Regions from separate parts of the Peribacillus asahii genome, predicted to be linked through region 2. Evidence: riboswitches for the same ligand, from Rfam matches in the RefSeq annotation. Region 2 holds a riboswitch; each other region holds the start of a gene.
What was found. Region 2 has a riboswitch for cobalamin ahead of BAOM_RS22965 (ABC transporter substrate-binding protein). Riboswitches for the same ligand answer to the same signal wherever they lie in the genome.
Positions count from the first base shown of each region.

Region 1: another riboswitch for cobalamin. It lies ahead of nikA (nickel ABC transporter substrate-binding protein); the one in region 2 lies ahead of BAOM_RS22965 (ABC transporter substrate-binding protein).
Region 3: another riboswitch for cobalamin. It lies ahead of BAOM_RS21175 (ABC transporter substrate-binding protein); the one in region 2 lies ahead of BAOM_RS22965 (ABC transporter substrate-binding protein).
Region 4: another riboswitch for cobalamin. It lies ahead of bluB (5,6-dimethylbenzimidazole synthase); the one in region 2 lies ahead of BAOM_RS22965 (ABC transporter substrate-binding protein).

Region 1 is NZ_CP026095.1:3,003,317-3,011,263, forward strand. It holds gene BAOM_RS14705 (CidA/LrgA family protein) at 1-207, shown strand, start outside; gene BAOM_RS14710 (LrgB family protein) at 182-865, shown strand; gene nikC (nickel transporter permease) at 1,390-2,241, opposite strand; gene nikB (nickel ABC transporter permease) at 2,223-3,161, opposite strand; gene nikA (nickel ABC transporter substrate-binding protein) at 3,198-4,829, opposite strand; cobalamin riboswitch at 4,988-5,176, opposite strand; partial or broken gene BAOM_RS25575 (hypothetical protein) at 5,632-5,757, opposite strand; cobalamin riboswitch at 5,933-6,114, shown strand; gene BAOM_RS14735 (MFS transporter) at 6,362-7,009, shown strand; partial or broken gene BAOM_RS25625 (hypothetical protein) at 6,955-7,134, shown strand; gene nikE (nickel import ATP-binding protein NikE) at 7,121-7,936, shown strand.
Region 2 is NZ_CP026095.1:4,666,835-4,674,781, forward strand. It holds gene cbiB (adenosylcobinamide-phosphate synthase CbiB) at 1-833, opposite strand, end outside; gene BAOM_RS22955 (heme ABC transporter ATP-binding protein) at 830-2,299, opposite strand; gene BAOM_RS22960 (FecCD family ABC transporter permease) at 2,301-3,362, opposite strand; gene BAOM_RS22965 (ABC transporter substrate-binding protein) at 3,328-4,296, opposite strand; cobalamin riboswitch at 4,417-4,590, opposite strand; gene BAOM_RS22970 (cobyric acid synthase) at 4,642-6,165, opposite strand; gene BAOM_RS22975 (cob(I)yrinic acid a,c-diamide adenosyltransferase) at 6,183-6,719, opposite strand; gene BAOM_RS22980 (nitroreductase family protein) at 6,745-7,308, opposite strand; gene cobA (uroporphyrinogen-III C-methyltransferase) at 7,325-7,947, opposite strand, start outside.
Region 3 is NZ_CP026095.1:4,285,594-4,293,540, forward strand. It holds gene BAOM_RS21155 (ABC transporter ATP-binding protein) at 215-1,000, opposite strand; gene BAOM_RS21160 (ATP-binding cassette domain-containing protein) at 997-1,713, opposite strand; gene nikC (nickel transporter permease) at 1,715-2,542, opposite strand; gene nikB (nickel ABC transporter permease) at 2,557-3,486, opposite strand; gene BAOM_RS21175 (ABC transporter substrate-binding protein) at 3,492-5,051, opposite strand; cobalamin riboswitch at 5,231-5,442, opposite strand; partial or broken gene BAOM_RS21180 (SDR family NAD(P)-dependent oxidoreductase) at 5,517-6,029, shown strand; partial or broken gene BAOM_RS21185 (SDR family NAD(P)-dependent oxidoreductase) at 6,043-6,776, shown strand; gene BAOM_RS21190 (MarR family winged helix-turn-helix transcriptional regulator) at 6,976-7,401, shown strand; gene BAOM_RS21195 (polysaccharide deacetylase family protein) at 7,587-7,947, opposite strand, start outside.
Region 4 is NZ_CP026095.1:1,990,758-1,998,704, reverse strand. It holds gene BAOM_RS09680 (fatty acid--CoA ligase) at 1-623, opposite strand, end outside; gene BAOM_RS09675 (thiolase family protein) at 657-1,808, opposite strand; gene BAOM_RS09670 (acyl-CoA dehydrogenase family protein) at 1,830-2,975, opposite strand; gene BAOM_RS09665 (3-hydroxyacyl-CoA dehydrogenase) at 3,012-3,776, opposite strand; partial or broken gene BAOM_RS09660 (DUF421 domain-containing protein) at 3,957-4,659, shown strand; gene bluB (5,6-dimethylbenzimidazole synthase) at 4,871-5,527, opposite strand; cobalamin riboswitch at 5,596-5,772, opposite strand; gene BAOM_RS09650 (MFS transporter) at 5,835-7,058, opposite strand; gene BAOM_RS09645 (PCYCGC motif-containing (lipo)protein) at 7,366-7,857, opposite strand.

The sequences.
Region 1 (7,947 bases), 1.7 Mb from region 2:
TTTGTCAAGCATCTCGCTTTTTTCTTTATCCCGATTGCCGTTAGCTTAATGACATTAGGTGCTTTATTCTTCCGCTATGGATGGGCTTTAGCACTTGTTCTGGGCATCAGTCTAATCGTTGGTTTTATCGTCTCTGCATTAACCGTACAAAAGCTTGCACAGAAAGGAGAAGTCAAACAGCATGGAAACGTTCATCACCATCTATAGCATCAGCATCACCATTATTGCGTACATATTAGCAAAGAAAATATATATGAAATATCCATCACCTCTGACAACACCTGTTTTTTTATGTACGGTTGCTATCATATCAACCTTACTTATCAGCAACTTACATTTCGAAGACTATGTAGTAGCGAAAGACATCATCACATATTTTCTCGGACCCGCAACAGTCGCTTTAGCTGTACCACTTTATAAAAATCGTGCGATTGTCGCAAAATATGCCATTCCAGCGATTAGTGGCATTATTCTTGGCTTGGCCGTCACTTTATGTATCGCCATCACCATTGCTAAACTTTTCTCTTTCGGTTTAAACCTGATTCAAGCACTCGCTGTAAAATCAGTTACGGTCCCAATTGCCGTTGAGATTATGTCGTTATATGAAGGGGACGCAAATTTAGCGGCCGCCTTTGTACTTATAACAGGCATTCTTGGTACAATGATTGCTCCTTGGATTATGGATAAGTGCCATATCACAATGCCTTTTGCTCGCGGGATTGCATACGGAACAATTGCCCACGGTCTTGGTACTGCTCACGCTGCCCAAGAAAGTGAATTCACCGGAGCAGTAGCTGGAGTCGCGATGGCAATTGCTGGTATTATAATCGCTCTCTGTTTCCCTGTGTTTTATTCTTTTTTATAAAGTGAAACTTGTATCAGTGGGGGCTTTAAGCGTAGGATACACATCACCTATACAAACAGGTTCGAACCTCAGTGAGCCGAACCTGTTTGTATAGGAAATTACGTCATACCAGCATTTAAAAGGCTATTTTGTCTGTTATAAATTTCTTTGAATACGTTTTTGACTACGATTGATAAAAAATACGTTATCGGAGGCAAGGGGATACAGACCTTAAAATTTTTTAGTTCTAATCATATCATTATTCATGTTATTGTAAGTGCTGAATATTACCAATAAAAGTAATTCCAACATTGAGCAGAGTTCCCTTATTTTCGAAATTAAATTACAATTGATAACTTTAATAATCCTCTTTATTATCTTTTAAACTTAAGTAGATAAGATTAGAGCCCCGTGTCCGGGGGGCGAAATAACAGTCAAAGTATTGATTTAATAAGGTTTTACAAGTTCAATATGACAACCACGGGGTGTTGATACGACTACATTCAAATTTTTTACGGTTAAAAGAGGAGAAGCCATCTTCCCTTCTATTCCTTTTTTAGGTCTAGAGCATCCCTTAAGGCCTCCCCAAACAAGTTAAAAGCAATCACAACGATGAAGATCATCATCCCCGGGTACAGCATCAATGAAGGATTATTTCTAAAAAATGGCTTACTATCATTAATCATCATTCCCCATTCTGCCTCCGGCGGCTGTATGCCCAGGCCTAGAAAGGATAGGCCAGAAATAGATAAAATAACTCCCCCTATGTCCATAAAGACTAATACAATAACTTGAGAGATAATGGTAGGTAAAATATGTTTAATGACAATAATGAGCCTTGGTGTCCCGCATATTTTAGCTGCTAAGACAAAGTTTTGCTTCTTTACACTAAGAACCATCCCTCGAATAACACGAGCATAAAAAACCCATTGAACGAGCACCATGGCCAAAATCAAATTACTAAGACTCGTTCCTAGGACTCCAATTAAAGCTAAGGATAGAAGAAAGCTTGGGAATGCCATGAGAGTATCACATAGTCTCATGAAGAAATAATCAACCTTACCGCCTCTAAAACCCGCATAAATACCAAGCGGGATACTTATCATCATCGTTAATCCCATGACAAGGAATGCTGTTCCCAATGAGATTTGTGTTCCATAGATTAATCGAGACAATATACATCTCCCTAAATGATCAGTACCTAATGGAAACTGGGAGGAAGGTCCTTGCAGTTTCTGCGTAATATCAATCAAGTTCGGATCATTAGGAGCAAAAAAAGGAGCAAAAAGAGCCAATACCATCATGAATAAAATAATCATGCTGCTAATCATCATGAGCTTATGTAATAACAGCTTTCGTTTCACGTCTTGTAACACTCTTATTTCTCCCCTTCCCATCGTATACGGGGATCCAGGAAAGAATACATAATATCCACAAGAAGATTACAGACCACAAAAATCACGCTCATAAATAATACACACCCCTGAATCATTGGATAATCTTGATTTAGAATAGATGTGACAAATAATTGTCCCATGCCAGGCCAAGCAAAAATTGTTTCAACAATTACCGCTCCGCCTAGCATGTTCCCTAAACTCATCCCAAGTCCAGTTATCACAGGCAATAAGGACTTTTTTAAAACATGCCTGCTAACGATTAACCTTTGACGCAAGCCTCTTGCTCTAGCATACATAACAAATGGCTCATTCAAGTTTTCCAGCATACTAGCCCGAAGCAATCGCATATACGTACCTATATAACCAAAAGCAAGCGTTAAGGAGGGAAGCACTAGATGAGCCAAAGTTCCCCTCCCCAATACAGGAAATAAATCTAATTTCACAGATAATAAATAGATCAAAAGAAATCCAAACCAAAAGGAAGGCATAGAGACACTTACAAAGGCAACTATTCTACTAAACTGATCAACAAATTTCCCCTTGTAAATAGCCGAAATTATTCCTATAGGTAGACTAATAACAACAATAAAGATAAGCGAAGCACCTGTTAATTGAATCGTTGGAAATAAATGCAACAATATCTCGTCCCATACAGCATTTTTGGATACATAGGACATTCCTAAATCCAATTGCAACACTTTCCCCAACCATTCTAAATACTGGATATATAATGGCTCATTTAATCCAAGCTCAACTCGAAGGGCTGTTACGGCCTCATCCGTAGGTGGAATATTAGACATCCTTAAGTAGGCTACTGCTGGATCTCCAGGAATTAAATAAATCAGGATAAAAGTGATGAATGAGATTCCTAATACTATTGGAATTAAACTTGTGAGACGCTTAACAATAAACCAACCCATGTAGTACTCCTTAAGTTGTTTTTAATTATACTCAATTTATTTAACATCAATTGAAGTTAAAGGCACCTCAACTTCTTGAGGTAAAAAATCTACCCCGCTAATATTTTTATGATACACGGCTACATTAGACTGATAAGATATTGGTAAGTAAACAGCTTGTTCATGCAAGGTCGTTAAAATATCTGTATATAACATTTTTCTCTCTTTTTCGTCTGTAGTTAATAATACTTTCTTAATTTTTTGATCTAGTTCCTTCTTTTTAGGTAACCCTAGTAAAGCAGTGTAATCTGGACTTCCATTTTCCGAATCTGTCGTAATAGCAGCTAAATAAGAATGCGGGTCAAACGGTACAGCCCATGTTGATGTAAATAATAAATCATACTTACCTTCAAATGCGGTTGTCCAAAAAGTATTTGTTTCCTGACTAATCAATTTAATATCTATCCCTAGTTTTCTAAAATCACCTTGAACAAATTCTGCGATTGACTTTTGAATGTTGTCTGTACTATTAAATAGAAGTTCCAGTTGCAACTCTTTTCCGTCTTTTTCTCTAAATGGTTTCCCTTCTACCTTTTTCCATCCAGCCTCATCCAATAACTGTTCTGCTTTTGCGGCATCATATTCATAAGGATCTACATTAATCTTTGTGTAATCCAAAACAGGTGGAAATAAAGTATCAGCCTTTTCTTCCATACCATAAAAAATATTATCGATAACAGCCTGTTTATTAAAAGCATGGTTGAGAGCTAACCGAACTTTACGATCTTTAGTAGCTTCGTTATTTGTGTTAAAAAGCAGCGTTCTTGTAGCTGTAGGTTCTGACAATTTGGTTTCATATTTTCCAGAATTCTTCAAGAATTGGAATGAATCTTGGCTGATGACGCCGTTACCAAAAATAAAATCAAGTTCCTTTTTCTCAAAAGCTAATACTCTAGACTCGCCGTCCGTAATAACTTTAACAACTACCTTATCTACTTTAGGTTTAGTATCCCAATACTGTTCGTTTCTTTCGAATACAGCAAACTCATTTTTCTTATATTCGGTCAATACCCATGGACCAGTACCAATCGGCGACTTGAGTCCGTCCTTAAATGTATTTTGACTGTCAGGAAAAGCAGCTTCGCCCACAAATCTCAAAGGTCTGACATAAGTTAGTTCTTGAAGAGTCGGATAATACGAGTTATTTAAAGTAAGTTTAAATGTATATTCATCGACTACTTCTGTACTTTTAATTTGATTAATTAATTCCACCCATTCATGTTGTTTACGATTATCTAAAACCGTATCAAAGTTTTTCTTAACGATTTCAGCATTAAATGGCGAACCATCAGAAAATTGAACATCTTTTCTCAAATGGAATACATATTCTTTTCCATCTTTCGATATATCCCAGCTCTCTGCTAACCAAGGCTGAATTTCTCCACCTTCACCGTAATAAACAAGAGGTTCGTATACCATAGCCTGGGAAAAAAATTCATTTGGAAAATAAGTATGTGGATTTAAGTCACCAATATCTCCCGGCCAAGAAAAAGTAACAACTTTTGTTTTTTCTTTATCTGACGCATTTTCTTGATCTTTTGTTGTGTTGCTGCAACCAGCAACAAAGATTGTGAACATTACTAGTAGTCCAACAAATGAACGAAATAAATTAGATCTTTTTAAAAGCATATTTTCTCACCTTCAATTACAAATTTTAATTATTCGATAAAATATAAACTACAAAAAAAGCATTCCTAACCAGAATTTATCAGGTCAGAAATGCCTATAGCTTCAGAACAAGTTCGTCTTCATAGCACTCTAATACCTCCCTATCTCCCGTAGGTTTAACAGCATTTCTAGAACGGGCAGGTCTTCTGACTTAGGTTCATCATCTCTATGCGCCTTCCCGGATATTATCCAGTGGCTCTTATACATAGGACTCCCCTTTACAGCGGCGGGACCGTGCCGGATTTTGCACCGGCTTCCCATTTAAGTATTCGCAATTAAACGAATACACCCATTCCAATACCATATGAAATTTTTCTTTATCTTCATAATGAAATATAAAGCTTATCTAGCTTGAACATGATTAAGTGAAAATCATTTGTAAACTATTATATTTTATTAGTTTCAACCTTAAGTAATTTTTGATAAATTCAGCCACTAACCCTATCTATAAACGAAATACAGTAAATAAGAAAGAAATTACACATGTTCTCTCAAAATGGAAATATTCACTTCATGGAAATGAAATCAAAAAAAGTTTACCTATCACAAATTATATTCGTTATTGCAAATTTATGCTATATCAAATTATGATCCTGATGTTTTTTGGAATGAAACATAATACATAAGAACTGTTAGTAGCATTACAGTGATAATAGATAAAAAAAGGCAACTTCACCTAAAGGCGAAATTTGCCCAAAATCAAAAAGAATCCATCCATCACCTTGTTCGAATTAGCTTCTTTAAAGGAGACTGGAATGCGAACTTAGTTAATCACATTCAAAACTTCTTGCTTGTAACGCTCCCTCAAGATCTTAGCGATATCGACCATTCTCTTAAGAGCAGCAAATGTTTCATCTATTTTTCTTGTTTTAAGACCGCAATCAGGATTACCCACAGAATAACTAGTAAGAAACTTTTGATTACACTAGATATTTTAGTCAGTTTTTTCAGAAGTAATGTCTAGATCGCCAAGCTATAGCGCGGTAAGTGGAAATATTGGTGTTAAAGGAACAACTAGAAAACCTTGACACATATGTGAAGTGTGATATAGCACTCCATAATCGAATATTATGTAATGCTGGTGCCAGATTGTTTAATCTGGCTTAAAAGGGAAACCGGTGAAAGTCCGGTACTGTCCCGCAACTGTAAATGAGAGCTACCTACAAATAACCACTGTCGAATGACGGGAAGGTGTAGTTTAGTGATAATCATAAGTCAGGAGACCTGCCAGTGATTTACAACATCGAAAAAACCTACGGAGGATAGGGAGATGTTAGAACACTTGCATGACTTGTACAAATATGTACTTTTACATAGAATCGTTTTCACAGCTACTACCTTGTGTAGGAGCTGTTTTTTATTGCATGGGGATGTGAAGAAATAGAGAGGAGAATCGATAATAGTGAAGCAAAAATTCAATAAGAGGAACTATACAAGTATCAGGGGAAATAGGTGAGGAGCAGCCGTTGAACGTAAAACCTATAAGCTTCAAAATGATCCAGCTCTATTTGCTATCGATGCTATTCTTTACAGCTAATTCCGTATTGACTGTAATTTTCCCTCTACAGGCAGAGCATTATGGCTTTAAAACCTCTGAGATTGGAATCATGATGGGGCTCTACATGTTTGTTTGTATGTTCTTACGCCCATTTGCTGGACAAATGATTGCTAAATATGGTGTTAAAAAAGTGATGTGGACGTTACTCATTGTTCATGCACTAGCACTAGTATTGTATGTCTGGTTAGAAGTGGATAGCTTGTATGCTGTTCGATCACTCCAAGGTGTGGTCACAGCCTTCTTCTCTATGTCGATGCAAATCGGGATTACAGATATTTTACGAGATAAGGATCGTGGACAAGGGATGGCCATGTATTCACTTTCTACGGTGCTACCAGGATTGTACGGACCTGCACTAGCCCTGTATTTATGGTCGGATATGCAAGCCATTTATGTATTGGTCATCATTCTTGCGCTGCTACCACTACTTCTACAATTTAGAACACCATTTGAAGAAACGAAAATAGAGTTCAAGCCCTTTTCTCTTAAACTCGTAAAAGAAAGTTTTTTTAGCGCTCCAAATAAACTGTTATCTCAGAAATGGCTGATTACGTCGCGGTTATGCAGAATGGTCATCTTGTAGAGCAAGCAAATGTATTTGATTTATTCGATTCACCACAGCATGCATATACAAAGCAATTGCTTGATGCACGCCCTACTTTACACATAAACCCATCTACAAGGGAGGTTTCATATGAGTCTTCTTGACGTAAAACAAATTTCTCACACTTATAAGACGAATTCAATGTTTAAGCCCCATCATAAACGTACTGTATTAAACGATATTTCATTCTCAATTGACGAAGGCAGTTGCTTTGCAATGCTTGGTTCAAGCGGCGCTGGGAAAAGTACGATTGGGAAAATTATGCTTGGTATAGAAAAAACAACACAAGGATCTGTACAATTTATGGGACATGACCTTTATACAATTGATAAAAAATTAAAGCACCAGTTACGCCGTGATTTGCAGGTTGTGTTTCAAGATTCGTATTCATCAGTGAATCCGCGCATGACAGCCGAACAGATTATTGCCGAGCCACTCAGAAATTATGAGAAGCTTTCTGCTACGGAACAAAAACGCTCAATTATAGAACTACTTGAACACGTTGGTCTAAACAAAAGGGATTTAATAAAATACCCACATGAATTCAGCGGCGGTCAGCTCCAGCGAATTAACATTGCACGTGCGCTGTCTCTAAAGCCGAAGTTAATCGTATTAGATGAGCCAGTGAGCAGCCTGGATATGGTCAATCAAACGCTCATTTTAGAGCTTTTAAATAACCTAAAAAAGGAACTCGGTTTGACCTATTTCTTTATTACACATGATATTAAAGCCGCGCATATGCTAGCGGATCAGCTCGGTATTTTAGAAAAAGGACAACTTGTGGAAGTCTTTAATAATCCTAGTGAGTTTTTTACTTCTGTTCACCCCGTTGTTCATCAATTACGCAGTGCCATATTAGCCGAGCATCCAAGTAGTCGCACAATCCGTAGCAACAAACGTCCATAAGAAAGGTATGC
Region 2 (7,947 bases):
CCCATTTTTGCACGATAAGAAACCACGCCTTTATACACATTACGACCGCCCAATTGAATACCTAAAAGAGAAGCCACTGCCGCTTCTGTCCATCCGCTATTTGGACTTGGATGACGCTTTGCATCTGCCCATAATATCAACCAGCGCCTTTTCCACTGATGATAGCGTGACGGATAACCGAGCAGCATTAAAAAACCTGTTAGTCGACTCGGTATCCAGTTCACAACATCATCTAACTTAGCAGATGCCCAGCCGAACTCTCCGTATTTATCATTGCGATAACCAACCATCGAATCGCATGTATTAATCGCTCGGTACACCATCGCTAGCGGAGCCCCGCCAATAAGAGCCCAAAATAAAGGAGCCGTAATGCCGTCACTCGTATTTTCGGCGACTGTTTCAACCGTTCCGCGAACAATTTCACCTTCATCCAGCTGATCCGTATCACGACCAACAATATAAGAAAGCTTTAAACGAGCTTCTGACATATCTCCCTCTACAAGCGGACGAAATACGTCCATCCCTGCCTGACGAAGACTTTTTTGAGCAATCGTTGTAAAAATTAAAATCGCTTCCACAATGATTCCTGCAATCATATGTAATTGATAAGCCAAATAGGTAATCGCAACCGTTAATCCAAATGCTAGCAGCAAAACAATCACTAGCATGACCATGCCTTTTTGTTTCTTATAATGACCTGTATTTAACTTTTGATCTAATCGGCTAATAAGCGTCCCTATCCATTTGACTGGATGCGGCCACTTAGGAGGATCCCCAATCAATACATCGAGGAAAAACGCCAATGTAATAGCATATAGATGAGTTAGTATCATGTTCGCTTCACCCGCTCATTTCTTTCAATTGCTTCAACCGTACAATCGTATACACCTCGACTAATCAGCTTTCCGAGCGGCGTAATTGTACCCGCATATTGAAGCCTCTCTCCTCGCTGTGTAGCGGCGATTAATATACTATCTGTTGATGTTCCTGTTGCCCAGGTATTTGTAACTGGATCTTTCACGCCAAGTTCATGTAAGGCTTTTACTTTCGCTTCTGTTGCCGTGACAATGCTATGAATGAATGCTTCTTCAGCTACGTGACCGTTGATAAATATCCACGTATTAATCGTTCCTGGCCTTGGCGCATCTGAATGTTGATCAGCAAGCGAAGCATCAACTGCGTTCCCGACTCCCGCCGTCACAACGACAAAGATTGAGAAGTTTTCTCCCTGTAAAAACCGATAAGACACCGCTTCTAAAAAAACAGCTGTCATCATGCCAACTGTTTCACTCGGTTCAAATCCATAACTTCGTAAATAATCCGTCATTTCTTCTACATGATTCTCACAACTATATGTATGAGACACATGACGATTCACAAATGCCTGATGCCATCCAGTTCCAGAACCTGTCACTCCTGAAGACATCGTCCGCAATGGAATCGGGGCATGTAATTGAATCATTTCATCTGAAACCTTTAAATATTCCCCATTAATCACACATGATTCTTTCTCTGAATCATGCTGATCGGGGACAATAAACATTTGCGGTCTTGGAATCGCTGGATGTGGATGCTTTTCAATCTCTGTTCGATATACTTGCTGAATTCGTTCTTGCTTTAGCACCTCATTTGGAATGTCGTTTACCCTTACTTGGCCTTTTTCAAGCAGCATTAAACGAGCACAATATAAACCAGCTAAATTTAAATCATGAAAAATAGCAATGACCGTTAGCTCATACTCCATCGCCATCTTTTTCATTAAATCGAGCAGCCCTTTTTGATAGGAAAGATCGAGATGATTCGTTGGTTCATCTAGAAATAAAATTTCTGGTTCTTGAGCAAGTGCTTGGGCTAACAATACACGTTGTCGTTCTCCCCCAGATAACTGTTCAAACTGATAATCGCTAAAATCGGCTACCCCTGTCTGTTCCATTACTTTCTGAACAACGGCTTCATCTTCGTCTGACCATGAATGAAATAGACCTTTTTGATGGGCATATCGACCGAGTGAAACGGTTTCTTTCACCGTATAAGAAAACGCAAGCGAAGAATGCTGTGGTAAAACGGCAATCACTTGTGCTAATTGCTTTGCTGAATATTCCTTTAGACTTTTGCCTTTAATTTTAATTGTACCGGCTTCATAAGCTAACACGCCGCTTAACATGCTTAGGAGTGTTGTTTTTCCGCTTCCATTTGGGCCGAGTATTCCAAACAACTCCCCTTTATTTACCGTAAAAGAAACCGAATCTAAGACAGGGTGATTATAATACCCACCCGATAACCCCGTTACTTCAAGCATCTTATCTCTCCCCTTGCCTTCTTCTTTTTAGTAAAATTAAAGCAAATGCCGGCGCACCAATTAAAGACGTAATAACGCCAATTGGCAATTCAGATGGTGATATAACCATCCTTGCGACTAAATCAGCTAATATTAAAAAACCACTGCCGATGAGTAACGATAACGGCAATAAATGTTTATGATCCGGTCCCCAAATTTGCCGAATAATATGAGGAATAACGAGACCAACAAAGCCAATCGTCCCTGATACAGCAACAGCAGCTCCGGTTAAAACAGAACCTGCTATTAAAATAGTTAACTTCCGTCTTTGTACATTCACACCTAAATGCTTCGCCCGATTTTCCCCAAATGTCATGGCATTTAGTTCCTGAGTATTCATCATTAAAATCAGTGAACCGATAACGAAAAACGGCAGGATAATTACAATATAGTTCCAACCGCGCATCGACACACTCCCCATGAGCCAGCCGATAATTTGACGTAATTCCTCACCTGTTAACGCAATCATGAGCGAAATGAACGCACTTAAAAATGAACTAAAAATAATCCCTGTTAAAATAATCGTTTCAACCTTCATCGATCGATCCATTTTTTTAGCAAAAAGAAGTACACAAAAAATCGTGACGACCGAAAAGATTACGCTCAATATCGGAAGTGTAAAGCTACCTAAAACAGGTATAGAAAGTCCAAGAAAAATCGTCGCAACGGCTCCAACAGATGCGCCTGAAGAGACCCCTAATGTATATGGATCGGCAAGCGGGTTGCGCAACAAACCTTGAAAGGCAGCTCCCGCAATAGCGAGAGATGCCCCTACTAAGCCCGCTAACAACACACGCGGCAAGCGAATATTCATGACAATATTCGTAAACATCGTATCTGGTTGTGCTGCAATGGGTAAATGAAATACTTCCTTACCTAATATCTGAAATAATGTGAGAAAAGGAACCGAAACTGAACCAATTGAAATCCCTACCATCATCGAGAATAGTAGAAAACTAACGGCAATAATATAAGCTAAAGGTTTATTATTAGTTAAAGATTTCCGGATAGATTGCTTCAGCAAGTTCCTCTACTCCCTCTACTAAACGTGGGCCAGAACGAGTAACTAAATCAGAATGCACATCATAGATCTGTTCCTGTTTAATCGCTGTAACATCTTCCCACCCGTTGCGGCTTTTCACTTGAGCAACTGGGTCTTCTGTGTAGTATCCATAAGTCGTAACGATTACATCTGGATTAGCAGCAATCATTGATTCTTCATCAATTTTAGCCCAGCCTTCAAGATCTCCTGCTACATTATCTGCTCCAATGATTTGCAGCATTTCATTCATAAATGTATTTTTACCCGGAGAGTAAATTTCAGGTGCTGGCGACACTTCAATCAACACTTTCTTACGGTCCTGCTCTGTCACAGCCTTCGCTTTTTCTTCAATCTCCTTTAAATCTTCCTGCATATCTTGAACAAGTTCTTCTGCTGCTTCGTTTTCACCTGTTGCTTGACCAATCATTTCAATGGATTCATAGACCTGTTCAAAGTTTTGTGAATCATTAACGACTAGTACTGGAATACCTACTTCTTTTAATTGTTTAATTCCTTCGCTTCCATTATGAGCATTAGAGGCATGAGCCAGCACTAAATCCGGCTCCATTGCAATTACCTTCTCCGTATTCATCTCCATGCCGCCGATTTTCTCAATCTTCTCTACTTCTTTTGGATAATTATCGTTATCTGAAACACCGACAACATTGTCACCTGCCCCTAGTTCAAAAACAATTTCTGTGTTGCTCGGAATAAGGGAAACAATTTTTTTCGGCTCTTTTTCAATTGTCACTTCTTCACCTGCAGCATCCTTAATTGTCACCGGAAAAGCTTGAGTAGCAGTTGGTTCATTCCCTTTAGAAGTTGAAGCATTTTCTTCTTTAGAAGAATCACCACATCCTGCCATAAGACCTACCGAAAGTACTAACACAGCTGACAAACTAGATAATTTTTTCATGCTTATCCCCCATTTTTCTTTTTTGAACATAGAAAAAACACCTCCTACAGGATCAGAGGTGTTTGCATGGCTATATGTATAAATGGATATCCGCCATACACTTCCCTATCCGCGTAGGTGCATAAGTGTTCGAATATGGCAGGTCTCCTGGCTTTTAGAAACCGTTTACAACACCTTCCCATAAATATACAGTGGCATTCGTTGCAAACTTCTAATAACAGTGGCGGGACCGCGTTGGATTTTCACCAACTTCCCTTTTAAGTCAATGTAGACACCTTATCCGTTTCATATGTATAGTTCATTATGCTTGATTATACACTAAAGACGGGTAAGAGATAATCTTTTTTATGATTTGAAGGAAAATTCAGGATTTATTAACTGATACACACGTTCCATATCCATATGTTGCTTTACATGATTCGCAAGCAAATTATAGGCTTCTTCTCGTCTCTCAGCATCCGATTTAACCGTTTCCTGTACTTCCGGCAACCCTTTTTGTTTACGAATTTGATTAACTAGCTCTCTCGTAAACTGACGATTATGGAACACGCCATGAAAATATGTACCGATGACAAGCCCATCACTCGATACGGCGCCATCCTCGCGGCCATCTTCTAATAATAAAAAAGGACTTGCTTTGGCAGCATCAATTTTTGTTCTTCCAAGGTGAATTTCAAAACCTGAAAGTGTCATCTCACCTAATCCGATTGCTTGAACAAGACGACCTGTCATTTGCTTTGTTTTCTTTTCTTTATTAAAAACGGTCTTCACTGGAAGCAAAGAAAGGCCAATCGCACTTTCACCACTGCCTTCTACTGCATCAGGATCTAGTAGTTCACATCCTAGCATTTGAAAACCGCCACATATACCAATAACTCGCTTTCCTTTTGCATGAAGTTCACAAATGGCCCGGTCAAATCCTTCCTCTTTCAACCACGCTAAGTCACCGATTGTATTTTTCGTACCCGGAATAATTAATAGATCTGGTTCGCCAAGCTCTTTTAATGAACTAACGAGGCGCACACCAACATCCGGTTCATCAAAAAGTGGATCCACATCCGTAAAGTTAGAAATACGCGGCAGACGAATCATCGCTACATCGATAGCAAATTCATTTTGCTTTGGTTTTTTAAAACGTAATGAAGAAAGGGCAAGGGAATCTTCTGCTTCAATATTGACATCAATATATGGAACAACACCGAGGACTGGGATGCCTGTTTCCTGTTCAACCCAACGGATTCCGTCATCCAGCAGTTCACGCATACCACGGAATTTATTAATAATAATGCCTTTAACACGCTTTCTTTCCGCTTCATCTAAGAGTGCCAGCGTTCCGACAATAGAAGCAAATACGCCTCCGCGGTCGATATCAGCAACTAAAATAACCGCTGCATCTGCCAAATGAGCCATTCGCATATTAGCAATATCTCGATCTTTCAAATTAATTTCTGCTGGACTGCCTGCCCCTTCCAAAACGATTACATCATAGGATTGTTGCAGCTTACGAACGGATTGTTCCACGATTGGCATCGCTTCTTGGACAAAGTTGTTACGATAGCTTCTTGCATCCATATCTAAAAAGTGTCTACCATGAACAATCACTTCTGACACCATATCTTGCTTTGGTTTTAATAAAATAGGGTTCATATCGGTTGTCGCCACGACACGTGCTGCTTCCGCTTGAACGCCTTGCGCTCGTCCAATCTCACCGCCATCTGATGTCACGAATGAATTCAGCGCCATGTTTTGTGATTTAAAGGGCACAACGCGTAATCCATCATTAGAAAAAATTCGGCAGAAGGCTGTACAAATGACACTTTTCCCTACATCAGAGGATGTCCCTTGAATCATAATTGCTTTTGCAGTCATAAACATACCTCGCTTCTTTAAAATTCTAATCCTTTTACAGCAGGAATTCCGTTTTCATAGTAATGTTTCGTCGCATCGATTGTAGACACAAGATCAGCAAGCTCGATTAATTCGTTCGCTGCACTTCTCCCTGTTACAACGAGATGCATATGAGAGGGGCGGTTACGAATCGCTTCCACCACTTCTGCAAGCGGTAGGACATCATCGATTGGAAATGTAGAAATCGCTAATGCATTGTTTAGTTCATCTAATACAAGCAAATCTATTTCAGGATTTTGTAGTGCTTCTTTCGCTTTTACCCAAGCCTGCTTTAGGGCTGCCCGATGTTCTTCTGGTGTTTTCGTCCATGTAAACCCGATGCCCAATTGCTCCATTTCGACACCTAACTTCCGAAGTGCCAATGCCTCGCCATATGTGCGTTCTGGCGATTTAATAAACTGCAAGTATTTCACGTTCATTCCTCGACCAATTGCCCGAAGCGTCACACCAAGTGAGGCCGTTGTTTTTCCTTTTCCCTCACCTGTATAAATCAAAAATAATCCTTGGCGTGCCATCTCAATCTCCTCTTTTCCTCATGATTTAGAGCCAAACGGTTTTTTCGGTATAAGGAGTTCGTTTCGTCGCTGGCACTTCTTGATCGGCTTTTGGATACCCAATAAAAATTGTCCCTACTACCTTTTGATTTTCCGGCGATCCAATAAACTGATGCATTCTTTCGTCATGAACAAGACCGACTCCTCTTGTACGCCAAACAAACCCGAGACCAAGCTCTCCAGCTGCAAGCCACATCGATTGAATCGCACAACATACTGCGAATACATTATCGTGAGAAGCATCCGAATCATCCGGAATCTGATCTGCCGTTACAACAATGACGACCGGTGTCGATGTTACAACTTTTAGTGAACTTTCTACTAAATGAGGCTTAGTCGGAAAACGTTCTTGCAAGTATTCTTGTGCTAATGCTTCATAACGCTTTTTTGCTTCATCTTTAATCACATAAAAATTCCAAGGCTCACGCAGACGATCATTCGGTGCATATGTCGCAGCTTCTAATAACTGTTGAATTTTTTCCTCTTCAACTGGAATGTCCTCATAATTACGAATCGCACGCCGCTCTTTCAGTGCTTGAATAATCGACAAGTTATATCTCTCCTTTTTAAGGTGTAACCGTTTCTGTTTCTAGTATTTTTTCGTACCATTTAATTTTGTCACGTAATTGAACAACCTCACCGACAAGAACCATCGCTGGGTTTTGAATATTCTCTTGTATGACTAAATCACGAATCGTTTCGAGGTTTCCAGTAACCGTTCTTTGTTTGTCGGTCGTTCCCCATTCAATAACAGCAACAGGTGTTTGAGCGGATCTTCCATGATCAATTAATTGTTTACAAATATACGCTAAGTTGCCAACACCCATATAAAAGGCCACTGTATCAATGCCTGTTGCAAGCGCTGACCAATTCAGATGGTCTTGGCCTTTACTATCACGACCGTGCCCTGTTACAATCGCAAAGCTTGATGCATGCTCACGATGTGTGACAGGAATCCCCGCATAGGCAGGAGCCGCAATGCCTGCTGTTATACCAGGGACAATTTCATATTCGATTCCATGCTCAGCCAATACTTCTGCCTCTTCAGCACCTCGCCCAAACACGCACGGATCTCCCCCTTTTAAACGGGTCACCGTTTTTCCTTCTAGCGCTTTATTCACTAAAAGGGTATGAATTTCATCTTGAATAAAATGATGTCTCCCTGGTGATTTTCCGCAAAAGATTAGCT
Region 3 (7,947 bases), 380 kb from region 2:
TGAACAGTTCACTTCTCTTTTATCTTGAACAATTTACTTCTCTTCTATAATAAAAAAGAACACAATATCGTTATAGTCATAAACGTCAGGTAGAGAATATGACAAATGTCATATCCTCTACTTATTCAAATTCTATATGTTGAATATAACATAACAACAATATATTGATTTTTGACAGTTGCTATTATCGCTATTTCTTATAGAAACAAATCGTTTATCTTTCGTTATCTTCTAGCGTTTGAAATAGTAAATTGGAATAAGGATGTTTTAACTGCCCAACATCCAAAAGATGAAATGTTTCAATAATCTCTCCTTGATACATAACTGCTACTCGATCACACAGTTCCTTCGTTGATTGTAAATCATGAGTGATAAATAAGTAAGATAATTGTTCTTGCTTTTGAATTCGTTTTAACATACGTATAATAGAAGTTTGTGAAGTAGAATCTAGACTGGCTATTGATTCATCAAAAATAATAATGTCTGGTTTCACAGCTAAAGCTTTTGCAATACAAACTCGTTGCTTTTGTCCACCGCTTAATTGGTGAGGATATCTTATTAAATAGGAAGCATCCAAATTAACTAACTCAAGCAATTGTATACATTGAGTTCTCCATTCTTTGTTTTTAGAAAAATAGTTGCGCAGCGGTTCAGTTAAAATTTCCTGTACGTTCATCTTTGGATGCAAAGATGAAGATGAATCTTGTAATACCATTTGTAACCGCTTATACAACTGAATATCCTTTATTTGATTGCTATTAATTAATTTTCCATCAAGTAAAACCTGCCCCGAAGTGACAGATTCTATTTTCATAATCAATTTGGCTATCGTACTTTTTCCGCTGCCGCTTTCACCAACAATCCCCAAGCATTCTCCTTTAGACAATGTTAAATTAACCTGATTAACAGCTGTAAAATGCTTCTTTCTTCTAAACCACGATAATTTTCTTGATCTGACAGAGTATTCTTTAGTAACATTACATAACTCAAGAAGGGTCAAAGGAGAACTCCTCCTCGGTCCATTTGAACCACACGGTCGGCATATTTCTTAACACTTTTCTCATCATGAGAAATAAGTAAAATCGTCAATTTTAATTCCTGTTGCAGCTGCTTAAGCAACGTTAAAACCTTTTCACGATTGATCACATCAAGAGCAGTCGTTGGTTCATCTGCAATAAATATCTTTGGCTGCAAGCTTAACATCATCGCTAATAGTACCCGCTGTCGCATTCCTCCACTTAATTCAAAAGGATATAGAGATAAAATGTGCTCTGGATCTGAGAAACCGACTTGATTTAATAACGAGTGTAAAGATGTTTCTATACTTTTTTTGTTCCACTTCTTATGCCTTAATGCTTCTACCATTTGTCTTTTCACAGTTTGAATAGGATTTAACCCATTTAAAGAATGTTGAATTAATAAACCAATTTCATCACGACGAAGCTGTTGGAGACGTCTTTCATCATAGTCTATAATATTTTCATCCCTATATATTATTTGCCCATGCGTCACACGACAGCCTTTCTCCAAAAGTCCAACTATTGCATGTGCAGTTAAACTTTTTCCACAGCCGCTTGGACCGGTAATAGCAAGCATTTCCCCCCTAAATAATTGAAACGACATATCATCGACAATCGTTTCCCACTTTCCTTCATTCTGACAAGAAATTTTTACATGTTCGATACTTAGTAAGGGATCTATATTCTTCTTCATCTTACACCTCTTTAAGAGTAGTAGAATCTAATTTTCTAAATCTGTCGCTAATTAATTGACATGCTAATACGAAAAATAAAATAGCCATCCCCGGAAAAATCATCACATGTGGAGCAATTTGAAAATAAGACGTTGCATCATGTAACATCGCTCCCCATTCAGGTGTTGGAGGTTGGATTCCTAACCCTAAAAAAGAAAGTCCCGCAATAGCCAGCACGATTTTCCCCATATCCAATGCACTAAAAACAAGAACAGATACAAAGATTTGCGGAAGAATATAACGTTGCATAATACGCCGATGTGAATTTCCTGACATGCGCGCCGATAATAGATAGTCCTCTTTACAAATCTTAATCACCAGACTCCTAATAAAGCGAACATAGTTTGCCCAACGAACGATTATGATCGCAATAATCATATTAATAAATCCAGGTCCTAGGACACCAACAATTGCAATTGTGAGAACAATATCAGGAATAGCTAGCATACTATCAATTACTCGCATAAAAATATGATCTGTTCGACCACGTACATATCCTGTTACTAGCCCAATTGGAATACTAATTATTAAAGTAAAAATAATAATAAGAAAAGCAGCTGTCATACTTATTCTAGCTCCGTAAATAACCCTTGATAATATACAACGTCCTAAATGATCCGTACCAAATGGATACATCCAACTTGGAGAAGATAATCTATTAGCTAAATTTACATTTACAGGGTCGTGAGGAGCAATCCAAGGAGCAAAGATTCCAATAAAAAGGATTAGTATAAGCACCCCGCTTCCTACTATTACGTTTATATCTAATCGATATAACATCTTTTGCATGAATACATTCCCTTCTAACTAACCCTTAAGCGCGGATCTACTAGAACATAAATAAAATCTACAACCGTATGAATACAAACAAATAGAATAGATGCAAAAATAACATACCCTTGAATAACTGGATAATCTCGCATATTAATTGACTCAATAATATATCGTCCTAGACCTGGCCATGAGAAAATAGATTCTACAATAATACTTCCACCTAGCATAAAAGCAAAACTTGTCCCTATCATCGTCACAATTGGTAAAAAAGCATGCTTGAGCACTTGAAAAACTAATATTCGTCTCTTGGACATGCCCCTTGCTCTAGCCGCTTTCACAAAATTTTGGTTCATCATATCCAACATACTTGTCCGTAACACTCGAGCATACACGGTTCCTAATCCTAACCCCAGTGTTAGCGCTGGTAACACGAGATGCTGCCAAGTGCCATTTCCCATAGAAGGAAGCCAGCCATATTGCACAGAAAATAAATAAATGAATAGAAATCCTAACCAAAAAGAAGGAACCGCAGACCCGAAAAGAGCCATAAGTCTGCCGATTCTATCTAATATCCCTGCTGAATAGATAGCTGTTGAAATTCCTAAACTGAGAGTAATCACTAGCATAATCAATAAACCAGCACACGCTAGTTCTAAAGTAGCCGGTAACCTTTCGAATAGTTCATCAACGACGGGCTCTTTAGAAACATAGGAGTTTCCCCATTGCCCAGTGAAAACCTCCTTGATCCATTGGACATATTGACTCCCTATAGATTCTGTTAATCCTAGCTCCGAGCGTAATGAGTCTAGTGCTTCTTTTGATGCAGGAACATCATTCACTTTTAACATAATCGTAGCCGGGTCTCCAGGCGATACTCTTAGTAGTAAAAAAGTAAGCGTAGCGACGCAAAAAACAACAAAAACTAATTGAATCAAATGTTCTATGAAAAACTTAATCATCTACACTATTCCACATCAATTTGTGAATGATTATAGTAATACTCAATCGGATGAGCAACAAATCCTTTTAAACCGTCTCTAACAGCAAATACCGTATTCGGGAAAACAATAAATGACTGTGGAATATCTTTATTAATTTCCTCTTGTATTTGAATAGCTAATTGATTGCGCTTCTCCAAATCCGTTGTTTGACTTAACTGATTAATCATTTTATCAACCGAAAGAGACACATACTTACTCACATTTGATTCACTATTAGATTGATAAAATATTTCTAAGAAGTATTGTGGGTCACCTGTATGTGCTGTTAACATGCTGTACATTGATAAATCCCAATCCTCATTCGCTAATGTATCATCAATATTCTCTACTTGACGAATATTGATTTTCATTCCTTCAGCTAATAATTTATTTTGAATTACTTCTGCCATTACTGTTAATTCTGGACGCTGTGGAAACGTTAATAATGTCGCTTCAAATGTCTTTCCTTCTTTTTCCCACATGCCCTCAGAATTTTTCTTCCAACCTTCTTGCTGCATTAACTGATTAACAGATTCTGTTTCTTCTTTATTTTCCACTTTGCCAAATGGCAAGACAGGAGAAAATGTACTATGGGCTACAGACCCTTGTCCTTTCATGACTGAATTCACAATCTCTTCACGTGGAATCAACATATCAACCACTTTCCTCAATGCTAACTCTTTAAATAGAGGAGATTCCATATTGTACATCAGCATATGTGTTCTTAATGATGTAGCGGTTAACACTTCAAATTTTTTATTCTTCTCTAAAACATCAATATGATCAACAGAAATATCGGTTGCCCCGTCTACATCTCCAGATTGTAAAGCCATTAGTCGCGTATTAGCATCAGAAATAAATTTAATTGTCACTTCAGATAATAATGCTTTCTCGCCCCAATAATCTTCATATCGTTCAACAATAAGTGATTGATCTTGATTAAATTGTTTAATTTTAAATGCCCCTGTAAAGGCAGGATAGCTATCTTTATCATTAATTGTTGCTACATCTACGATGATTGTTGCTGGGTCAGCTAAATGCGCAATTAAAGCCGCATTCGGTTGTGTAGTTTCAATTTTCAACTCAGTATCTGACACGGCTTCCATCGATTTAATTTGTAATAAATCTTTCGCTTTTGGGTTTTTATCGATAGAACGCTGTAATGAGTCTTTTACGCTTGTAGCATCCATTACTTTCCCATTATGAAAACTTACATTTTTTTGCAATTGAAATAACCATGTTGTGTCATTTTCTTGTTTCCATGATTTTGCCAGCCAAGTTGTAGGCTCCAATTCTTCATTTAATTTAATTAATGTTTCCGCTGTTCCAGAGCGCATAACTTCCCAGCTATCACTACCATGTGGGTCAAGGCTTGCTGGACTCCACGAAAAAGCTAAGGTTGCTTTTTGGTTTGAATCTTCTTCATTAGTACCTTTGTCTGTTGATGTTTCATCATTTCCAGCACATCCTATAAGTGCTAGAAAGCATAAAGCAAGAACCATCCATAATCCTAAGTTTCGTTTCCTATTCCAATTCTTCAACATGTTCTTCCCCCTATAAAATGATTAAAAACAAAAAAGCATTTCTGACTATATAAAGAGGTCAGAAATGCTTTTAATGATAAAAATAGGGAATCTACACCTATAATCATCCATAGATGATATACGTACAGACTTGTGATTATCAGCACACTAACCACCTCCCTAAAAATCCCGTAGGTCTAACAGTGATGTTCAAATAGGTAGGTCTCCTGACTCAGGGCATTCACTCTCAATCCTTCCCAGGTGTTACCCCAGTGGTTTTTCTGAAAGCTCACAGCATATCATACTGTTTCCCTACACAGTGGCGGGTCCGTGTCGGAATTAAACCGACTTCCCTATTAAGCAAACGAAACTTCCTAAAGCTTCATTGTGCACCTATTTTCTACATATGAAATTTTTAACATTCTGTTATTTCAAACACTTATATTCTAATTAAAAATAATAGTTATATAATTAACGATTGTCAATGGAAAACTAGACATTCTAGTTAATAATGCACATGTATCAAGACAGATGCTTTTCAATGAAACAACAATGGAACATTTTAATCTTTCTTTCGGAACTGGATTCTATCCTACATTCCATTTTATGCAGGCTGCTTACCCTGAATTAAAGAAATCTAAAGGTAAAGTGATTAACTTTGCTTCAGGTGCCGGAATTGATGGACAACCTACACAAACTTCTTATGCAGCCGCAAAAGAAGCGATCCGCGGAATTTCTCGTGTTGCCGCAAACGAATGGGGCCCAGATGGAATTAACGTCAATTTAATCTCACCTATTGCGCTTACTCCGGGCGTTCAACAATGGCGTGAAAATGATCCAACATTATACGATGCAATGATTAACAAAATTCCGCTTCGTCGTCTTGGTGACCCAGAATAAGATATCGGTCGAGTAGCTGTTTTCTTAGCCGGCAGCGATTCAGATTATATGACTGGACAAACACTTATGGTAGATGGCGGTACTATTAAATTACGTTAAGGAGGAATTTAGCATGGGAAGATTAGATAATAAAGTGGCTATTATAACAGGTGGAGCATCAGGTATTGGAGAACGCATGGTTGATTTATTCAGCCAAGAAGGGGCAATCGTCATTGCCGCTGATATTAACGAAGCTGCACTGGAAAAAGCAAGTCAAAAAGAAAATGTGTATGGAATGAAATTAAATGTAGCTTCGGAGGCTGATTGGGAAGCTTTAACGAAAGAAGTAAACGAACGTTTCGGGAAAATTGATATTCTCGTGAACAACGCAGGGATTTCTTCAGAAAAACCTTACCAAGAGATTGACATTAATGATTGGGAAAAAATGATGGACATTAATGGATTTGGTCCATTTGCCGGCATGAAACATGTTACTCCTTATATGGCAGCGCAAAGGAAAGGCTCAATCATTAATATCTCTTCTTATACAGCTCAAATCGGTCAAGGCTTTAATCATTACTCAGCGTCTAAAGGTGCAGTACGTGCTGTATCTAAGGCAGCTGCAACAACTTTTGGTTATCAAGGAATACGTGTAAACGCCCTATTCCCTGGAATTATTGAAACACCTATGACAAAATCGTTAGAAACATCAAAAGAACTTCTAAACCGTTTAGTTCAAGCAACTCCCCTTCAACGATTAGGTCATCCGGAAGATATTGCAAATGCAGCATTATTTTTAGCACCTGATAAATCGTCTTATATCACTGGTCAGAATTAATTATTGACGGCGGCTTTTCTGCTCAATAAAATTAATTATATGGTCGTACGAACCTTTTCCGCATGCACTTCCTGTTTCGACAGGGAGCTTTACTGGATGTCAAGTATCGTAATAGACCCCTTAAATACAAAGGGGCTTTTCCTATTAAATAGGCTTTGTTAAACAATATTGTTGATTATACAACGACCTATAACAGAGCCATTAAATAAAAGAAAGGGGTGATAAGAGATGACAAAACAAACAATCTTTGAATTGATTCATATGATGGATCAATTAACGAATAATATGATTATTAAATGGAATAAAATGTTCAAAGAGAACCTAGGGATTTCCCATATTCTCGTACTAAATTATCTTAAAGAAAATGGAAAAAGCCGGCCATCAGATATCGCAAGAGCTTTAGGATTAACTCCTCCCTCTTTAACTCACTTATCTGAAAAACTCGTACAAAAAGAATTGGCCACACGAGTTGTTGATGATGAGGACCGAAGAATTATTTATTTAGCGATTACAAATAAGGGCGTTGAAATGGTTCAGATAGCACATGAAACAGGAAAGACATTACGCACAAATTTATTCGAAACATTATCAGAAGAAGAGCGACAACAACTATTAACTATCTATGAGAAGCTTAACCACTCGCTGGAAAAATAAAAAACATATGCTTGTTCTCATGTAAGACCAAGCATATGCTTTTTACTATATATATTCAAGTTGTTAAACTGGTATAGGAAGGCCCCTCGCTCGTACAAGACATTGTTTTCCTATGAGCAGAAGCTAAAAATCATTCTGCTAACTAAATGAGATGTAATCCTAGCAGAAAACTAATTTAGATTATACTAATCTGCTTTTCTTAATTTCTGGATTTCCTGTAATTCCGAAATCGTTACTAATTGATAGCCTTGCTTATTAAGTCGTTTAATAATTTCAACAGCAGCCTCTGCACTTGATTGATAAATATCGTGCATGAGAACAACTTTTCCATCCTCTGCTTGAGCCATTACTCGTTTTACAATCTTATCTTTATTACGAACTTCCCAATCCTCTGGATCAATATCCCATAAGATTACATCCATTTTCTTAAAATACTTAGTAATTTTTTTATTTGTTGCTCCATATGGCGGGCGCATATGGATGGGTTCATATCCACTCACTTTTTTAATAATAGATTGGGTTTCTTCAATTTGACTTGTCACTTGC
Region 4 (7,947 bases), 2.2 Mb from region 2:
GTAATTAAGCCTACATCATCACTGTCTAACTTTTGTGCCTTTGATAAAATATCGCTTTGGATAACCATCTCTTTATGAAGATGAACAACTCCTTTTGACCTTCCGGTCGTTCCACTCGTATACATAATCGCATACCAATCGTCTTCTGTTACTGTTTCATCTAGCACTAGATTAGGGGCTGATGATAATTTTTCATGATAATTGGCTGCATAAGATGGAGTATCTTCGTCAATATACCAAAATGCTATTGTTGGAAAACGCTCTTCTAATGCAGAAACAACCGATTCTAACGATTGTTCAAATAAGACTACTTTTGGCTCGGCATCTTGTAGAATGCAAGCAACTTCCTCAGCCATTAGACGAAAATTAATTGGATTAAATACCGCTCCAATTTTAGCACAAGCAAAGAAAGCGGTTGCTAACTCTTCATTATTATAAAGATACGTTGACACCCGATCTCCCTTTTTAACTCCTTCCTTCTTTAAAGCTCTGGCCAAGGCATCTACTTGATTGTTCCATTCTTTGAAGGTGAAGCGTCTATTTCTTCTGACATCGTATAGTGCTTCTTTGTTAGGGAATGTGTTTACTGTCTTTTCGAAAATCTCGCTAATCGTTTTGGACATATCCTTTTTCCCTCCTTCAATATAAATAAATGATCAATCTAGTCTTTCAATAATCGTTGCATTTGCCATACCGTGGCCTTCACACATTGTTTGCAGCCCATATCTTCCACCTGTACGTTCTAGTTCATGCATAAGCGTCACCATTAAACGAGCACCGCTGCCTCCAAGCGGATGACCGAGCGCAATCGCCCCACCATTTGGATTCACTTTTTTCGGATCAGCTCCTGTTTCTTTTAACCAAGCTAACACAACGGGCGCAAATGCTTCATTCACTTCAAACACATCGATATCGTCTATGGAAAGTCCTGATTTCTCTAATACTTTCTGAGTTGCTGGAATCGGACCCGTTAACATCAGGGTTGGATCTGAACCAACAACAACGCGAGTGTGTACTTTAAAACGAGGCTTTAGGCCAAGCTCCTCTGCTTTCTTTCGTTCCATTAAAAGTAACGCAGCTGCACCATCACTAATTTGGCTTGAATTTCCCGCATGAATAACACCATCTTCTTTAAACACCGTTTTTAACCCGGCTAACACTTCAAGCGTCGTTCCTGGTCGTGGACCGGAATCTTCCCTCACTTCGGTTAGATTTCCTTCTTTATCACTTCCAACAATCGGGATGATTTCTCGTTCAAAATATCCTTCACGTTGTGCACGAAGAGCGCGCTCATGACTTTCTACAGATAATTGGTCACATTCTTCACGAGTGATTCCCCATTTCTCAGCAATCCGCTCCGCAGAAAGCCCTTGATGAATCACTTCATACTTGTCTAAATATTTTTGACTTGTTTTAGTACCTTGGTAGTTCGAACCGATTGGTACGCGCGACATATTTTCTACTCCGCCTGCAACTATTACATCCATATCGCCGGCAAGAATCGCTTGAGCGGCAAAGTGAACAGCTTGTTGACTAGATCCACATTGGCGGTCCAGCGTTACACCTGGAACTTCAATCGGATATCCCGCAATTAACGAAGCAACGCGCGCAATATCACCCGCTTGCTCTCCTGCTTGTGAGACACAACCGAGAATGACATCATCGATTATCGCTGCATCAATGCCTGTCTTCTCCACTAACTTCTTCAACACTTCTGCAGCTAAATCATCTGGACGAATATCTCTAAAAACCCCATTTCTTCTTCCAACTGGTGTACGTACTCCTTCAACAATGACCACTTCGCGCATCCTACTTCCCCCTCTAAACGGTTACAACCCTAGATTTTTGGCAATGATTGTTTTCATAATTTCATTTGTACCGGCATAGATACTGGCTACAGGAATATCTCGATAGCGTCTAGCAATCTTGTATTCTTCCATATATCCATATCCACCGTGAAGCTGCATACAGGCAGTTGAAATGTTTCGAGCCATCTCTGTTAATTTCCATTTAGCCATAGATACCTCGGTTACTACATGTTCACCAGCGATATGCTTTGCGATTAATTGGTCGAGAAAGGCTCTTCCCATTTTAATTTCTGTTGCCATTTCAGCAATTTTAAATTGGGTATTTTGAAACTTGCTAATGGACTTTCCAAACGCTTCGCGACTTTTCACATATTCAATCGTCTCTTGAAGCATATCCTCTGATGCTGCTTGCGCACAAATTGCAACAACAAGCCGCTCTTGTTGCAATTTCTCCATTAAATAAGTAAAACCTTTGCCTTCTACACCAATTAAATTTTCTTTTGGCACACGACAATCTTCGAAGATCAACTCTGCTGTATCTTGACTATGTAGACCAACTTTGTTTAATTTTCTGCCTCTTGAAAAACCTGGCGTATCCCTTTCAATCGCTAATAAGCTAACCCCTTTATGCTTAGGAACTGCGTTTGGATCGGTTTTACAAGCGACAATCACTAAATCTGCATGAATTCCATTTGTAATAAATGTTTTTTGCCCGTTCACAATATAATGATTGCCATCTAAGACAGCTGTTGTTTTAATACTAGCAAGATCCGATCCTGCTCCCGGTTCCGTCATCGCAATCGCAGTAATACATTCTCCTGTCGTACATTTTGGCAGCCAACGCGATTTTTGTGCTCTAGTTCCATAAGCAGAAATATACGGAACGACGATATCGTTATGCAAACCTACGCCAATTAAACTCGAACCAACTCGTTCAAGCTCTTCATTGACCACAACAGAAAAGCCCCAATCCACATCTGAACCACCATACTCTTCTGGTAAATCTGGAGCTAAAAATCCTTGTTCCCCAAGCTTTTTCCAAAATGAACGTGGAATGATTCGATCTTCTTCCCATTGTTCATAAAAAGGAACAGCCTCTTTTTCTAAAAACTTACGCAATGATTGTCGAAAAATAACATGATCATCTGTTAAATATGGATGCTTCAACTGTCAGTCCTCCTCTAGGCAACATCATCATTTTGTCTACGGCTGCATGCGAATCGCGCCATCTAAACGAATCGTTTCCCCATTCAGCATCGGATTCGTTATAATGCTTTCTGCTAATTTCGCATATTCTTCTGGATAACCAAGACGAGATGGGAATGGTACCGTTTTTCCTAAAGCAATCATCGCTTCTTCCGGTAACGCGTCAACCATCGGTGTGTGGAATAAGCCTGGCGCAATCGATACGACACGAATGCCATTTGAAGCAAATTCACGGGCAAGCGGAAGCGTCATCCCAGCGACTCCACCTTTTGAAGCACTGTATGCAACTTGTCCAATTTGGCCCTCAAAAGCAGCAACTGAAGCGGTGTTAATAATAACCCCTCTTTCTCCTGATTCATTTGCTTCATTTTGAGCCATTTTCTCTGCAGCCAAACGAATCACATTAAACGTGCCAATTAAATTAACAGAAATCACTTTTGAGAACGCTTCCAATTCATGAATCCCTCGACGACTTAAAACCTTTTTTGCAATAGCAATCCCCGCACAATTGACAACAGTATTAATCTGCCCAAATCGCTGAACGGCTTGGTCGACAGCTCTTTGAACGTCCTCTTCCTTCGTTACATCGGTTTTCACAAACAAAACGGACTCACCATACTGCTTAGCAAGTTGCGCACCATTCTCTTCAAAAAGATCAAGAATGACGGCCTTTCCGCCATTTTCCACAATATGTTGTACCGTCGCCTTCCCAAGACCAGAAGCTCCACCCGTTACAATGGCAATTGAATCTTGAATGTTCATACGAGTACCCCTCTCCCAAATATTTGAAATATACTTTTATATTAGCATGACTATTTCGAAAATTCATATATCAATACCCTTTTTATGGTTTTTTTTACAAAAAGTTCGTATTATAACAGCTACGATTTGGAGATAAATAGGAATGTTATCATCATGTTTAAAGATTGGAGTATGTATAGCATGAAAATCATGCATTTAACAATAGAACTGATTGCGGGATTTTTTCTGCTTTTTATAATCATCAAATTCGTTGGCAAGAAAATTATTAATCAAATTACACCTTTCACTTTTATTTCCGCTATAGTATTAGGAGAATTACTAGGCAACGCCTTATACGATCATCAAATTGGGATTCTTTATGTTATATACTCCATGGTATTATGGGGAATTTTGCTCTTTATAGTCGAATATCTTGGACAAAAATCTTTATGGTTTCGTGGCCTTTTTGAAGGAAAACCATCTGCTCTTATTAAAAATAGAGTGGTTGACCGAGAAGAGTTGAGGAAAAATCGGATGAATATTAATCAGTTACAAAGCTTACTTCGGCAAAGTGAAACCTTTTCGATTCGAGAAGTCGCCTTTTGTTATTTAGAGGCGAACGGTTCTATTAGCATTTTAAAAAAACCACAGTATCAGAAAGAAAACAACATTGCAGGATTTCAATCTTTCAGGGACACCTGTTTACGTTCCTGTTACGCTCATTCGTGATGGGGAAGTACTGTGGGATGAACTAAAAGATTTAGGATTTGATGAACATTGGTTAAAGGTGCAACTCTCATCACAAAATATTTCAGATTATAAAGATGTTTTTATCGCTGAATGGTTGGAGGGAGACGGGATTTTTGTACAGACTTATCAGTTTCAATCCTCATCTTCTAACTAAGGAGGATACTATGCCGTAGTGGGGATAAGTTGGTATGGTTGTTTTATAAAGAAAGATATTCGCGAACCCCCCTGTATACACTACATTGATGGAGGTTCGCAATTTTTTTAAAAGCAATAGTTATTCAAAGTCAACAGGATTCCCCTCTTAAACTTTCAACGAATATCATTATAAATACACTTATCTATTTACAAAATACATAGTCATTGACTTATTTAGAGCGACCTCCCCACTCCCCCTCAAAAATCAATCCATCCAATTGTTGCCGCTTTTCCCAATTGTAGATCTCTAGCAAAGGTCGATCTGGATAATTTTCCGTATAACCAACGGAAAGTAAGGCGATTGGGTCCACATGATAGGGAATATTCAAAATCGTTCTGACATCAGCTTTTTTATAAAAGCTCACCCAGCCCATTGCTAGTCCTTCTGCATAGGCAGCAAGCCACATGTTTTGGATGGCACAGCTTGTGGACATTAAATCCGTTTCTGGAATCGAGTTTCTTCCTAGTACATGGTCACCGGCACTGAATGGGTTACATGTTACACAAATTGTGACAGGTGCTTCAAGAATTCCGGCAATTTTCAAATCTAAAAAGGTTAACTCGCGGTCCGTTCCTTCATAATGAATGGCGAGTGCGCGTCGTTCTTTTTCAACGATCGCAGCTAGCTTTTTCTTTGTTTCGTCATCTTTAATAATGATAAAATTCCATGGCTGCATAAATCCAACTGATGGGCCACTGTGAGCCGCTTCTAATAGTTTATATAATGTTTCATCCGGAATTGGTGTTTGTAAAAAGGTCCGAATATCTCTTCGATTAAAAATCGCTTTATAGACTCCACTTTTTTCTTCTTCACTTAACTTATTCATACTAATCCCTCCAATTTTTAGACAATAAAAAAATTCCCAGCCTAAATAGGCTGAGAATTTGCCAAATCTCAGAACATCCAATACTGGCAGGTCTCCTGGCTCTGATTCAACGTCAGTCTGTCCCTTCCCGGAAATAATCCGGTGGCTATGACAGCGACTCCTCAACTACAGTGGCGGGCTCCGCATCGTTTTACCGATTTCCCTATTCTCTTCCACATGGAAGCACCAATATGGCGTTTAGATAATATGTCTAATACTATTGTTATCCGAAACTAAATTACCATGACTCATATAATAAGTCAAGATTTTACTCTTTTGATAACATTCCTTCAACATTCTCTGATGCTTGCATGTTATAGATTGGTAGAATAAACAAAAGCCCGATAATAAATAGAATCGCTGCTACTTCAAAGATCATAATAATTGAAAACATTTCTTTTAAAATACCAGCAGTACTCATTGTTAACACCATCGCTCCAGAGAAAAGCGGACTTAACGTACCGTTCACTCTTCCAATAAATTCTGATTTTGTGTTTTGTAAAATCATCGTATTAATGCCGACTTGAATACATGGGAGGAAAAATCCGTTCACAAATTCAGCGACAAGAGTTAATGTAAGGTCTGTTGAAAAGCCAATCACACTCATCCCAATTGCATTGGCTAGCATCCCGATTACTAAAAGCTTTTGCGGAAGAAGAGATTTAGAGAATATAACAGAAGCCGCTCCCCCCAATATCATTCCAATTCCATTCACCATTAACAGCCATTGTAAATTTTCTTTTGCTAACTCTAATCGTTCTGTTACAAGAAAAACGGCTAAAGGTTGAATAAGTCCGATTGCAAGTCCTGCAGCCATAAAACAAATTCCAAGTAGCTTCAATTCCTTTTTAGCAAGAACATAACGAATTCCGCTTTTCATATCTTCAAGTAACGTTGTAGCTTTTTGTTCATCCTCTGTTTTATGGTCAGCTGGAATGAATAGAAGCATCACTGCAGAAAGAAGAAAGGCTATTCCTGTAACAACCATCGACACAACGATTCCAAATTGTTGGAAAATCATCGTACCAAGAACAGGCCCAAGCACCATAAAGACAGCAAAAATCGTTTGGTAAATCGACATCGCTGACTGCAGCAATTCCGGGCTTAAATGCATCTTAAATAGTTTCATCCCCGACGGCTGAGAAAACTGCGATAAAATCGACGAAATCAATGTAGCAAAAAAGACAATATGCCAAGAACCAAACACTAGTGTGAGAACTACCGCAAAAACCGAAATAGCACTTAATATATCACACCATACCATCGTTCTTTTTGGCCGCCAACGATCAGCAAATGTCCCGCCAATAAAAGAAAAAATAAAAATCGGAGCAAATTCAGCAACAGAGATCATGGAAACAGCAAAAGCATTTCCATTTGTTTTTTCCATAATAAATAACAAAATCGCAAAATTCCTCACCCAAATGCCTATTTGAAGAAACAAAGCGGATAGGAAAATCGCTTGAACAAATCGATTTTTCAATAATTGTGACATAACAGTCCCCTTTTCTATTAATGATTATGGGAGACAACAAAAAACCTCCCATCCGTTATTTTTGGATAGAAGGTCGTCTAAAACCATGGAAAAAGACGTAGTACACCATGTACTACAACTTCAATGATTTTTTTAAAGTACAGACTAATCCCATTCAAAAATAACTTCGTATTATATAACGAATCTATTCTTCAAAACAGGATTAGTTAATCATCGTCCTACGGTCACCCTTTCGATTTATGATGTACTTATATTACAGTTTTTCCCTATTTTTTTCAATGCATTTTTTACTAAATTAATAATAATTTTACACTTCCGGCGTATCCGTTGGCTTTGCATATCCTTCTTCATATTGTTGATCAATCGCTTCTCGTATTTCTTTTACCGTTTTTCCGTTGTTAAAATCAACTACTGCCTGAGCGGCAATTTCTAAACAGACACCACATTTAGTCCCATGATCATCCCAGACAACAGCTCCGCTTTCTTTGTTTTCAAACACAAAGCAGTCATAATTGTTTTTGTGATTGGCCGATTCCCCACATCCACAGTAACAGGGGATTTGCTCTAATAGCTTTTGATGTTTAGCAGCAGCTACATAGATTGTCTGCATATCTTCTGATTTATCTGCTAGAAATTCAGGCATTTGTTCTACCCCGCTTGTCTCTTCACGAATATCACCTGAATCTGTATGTTCCGTATGAATTGGATGATTATCATGACTTTCTTCTTTACTAGAACAAGCTCCAAGTAATAAGGTAGAACAAATTCCAAACGTTAGCATTGTTTTTTTCCATCTCATCATATACACCTCTAGAAAAATTTGGTTTTTCTTATTTTACTAGAAAAAGAGGAGTTTCTTCAAAGTTAATGTTTTCTTAAAACAAATTTA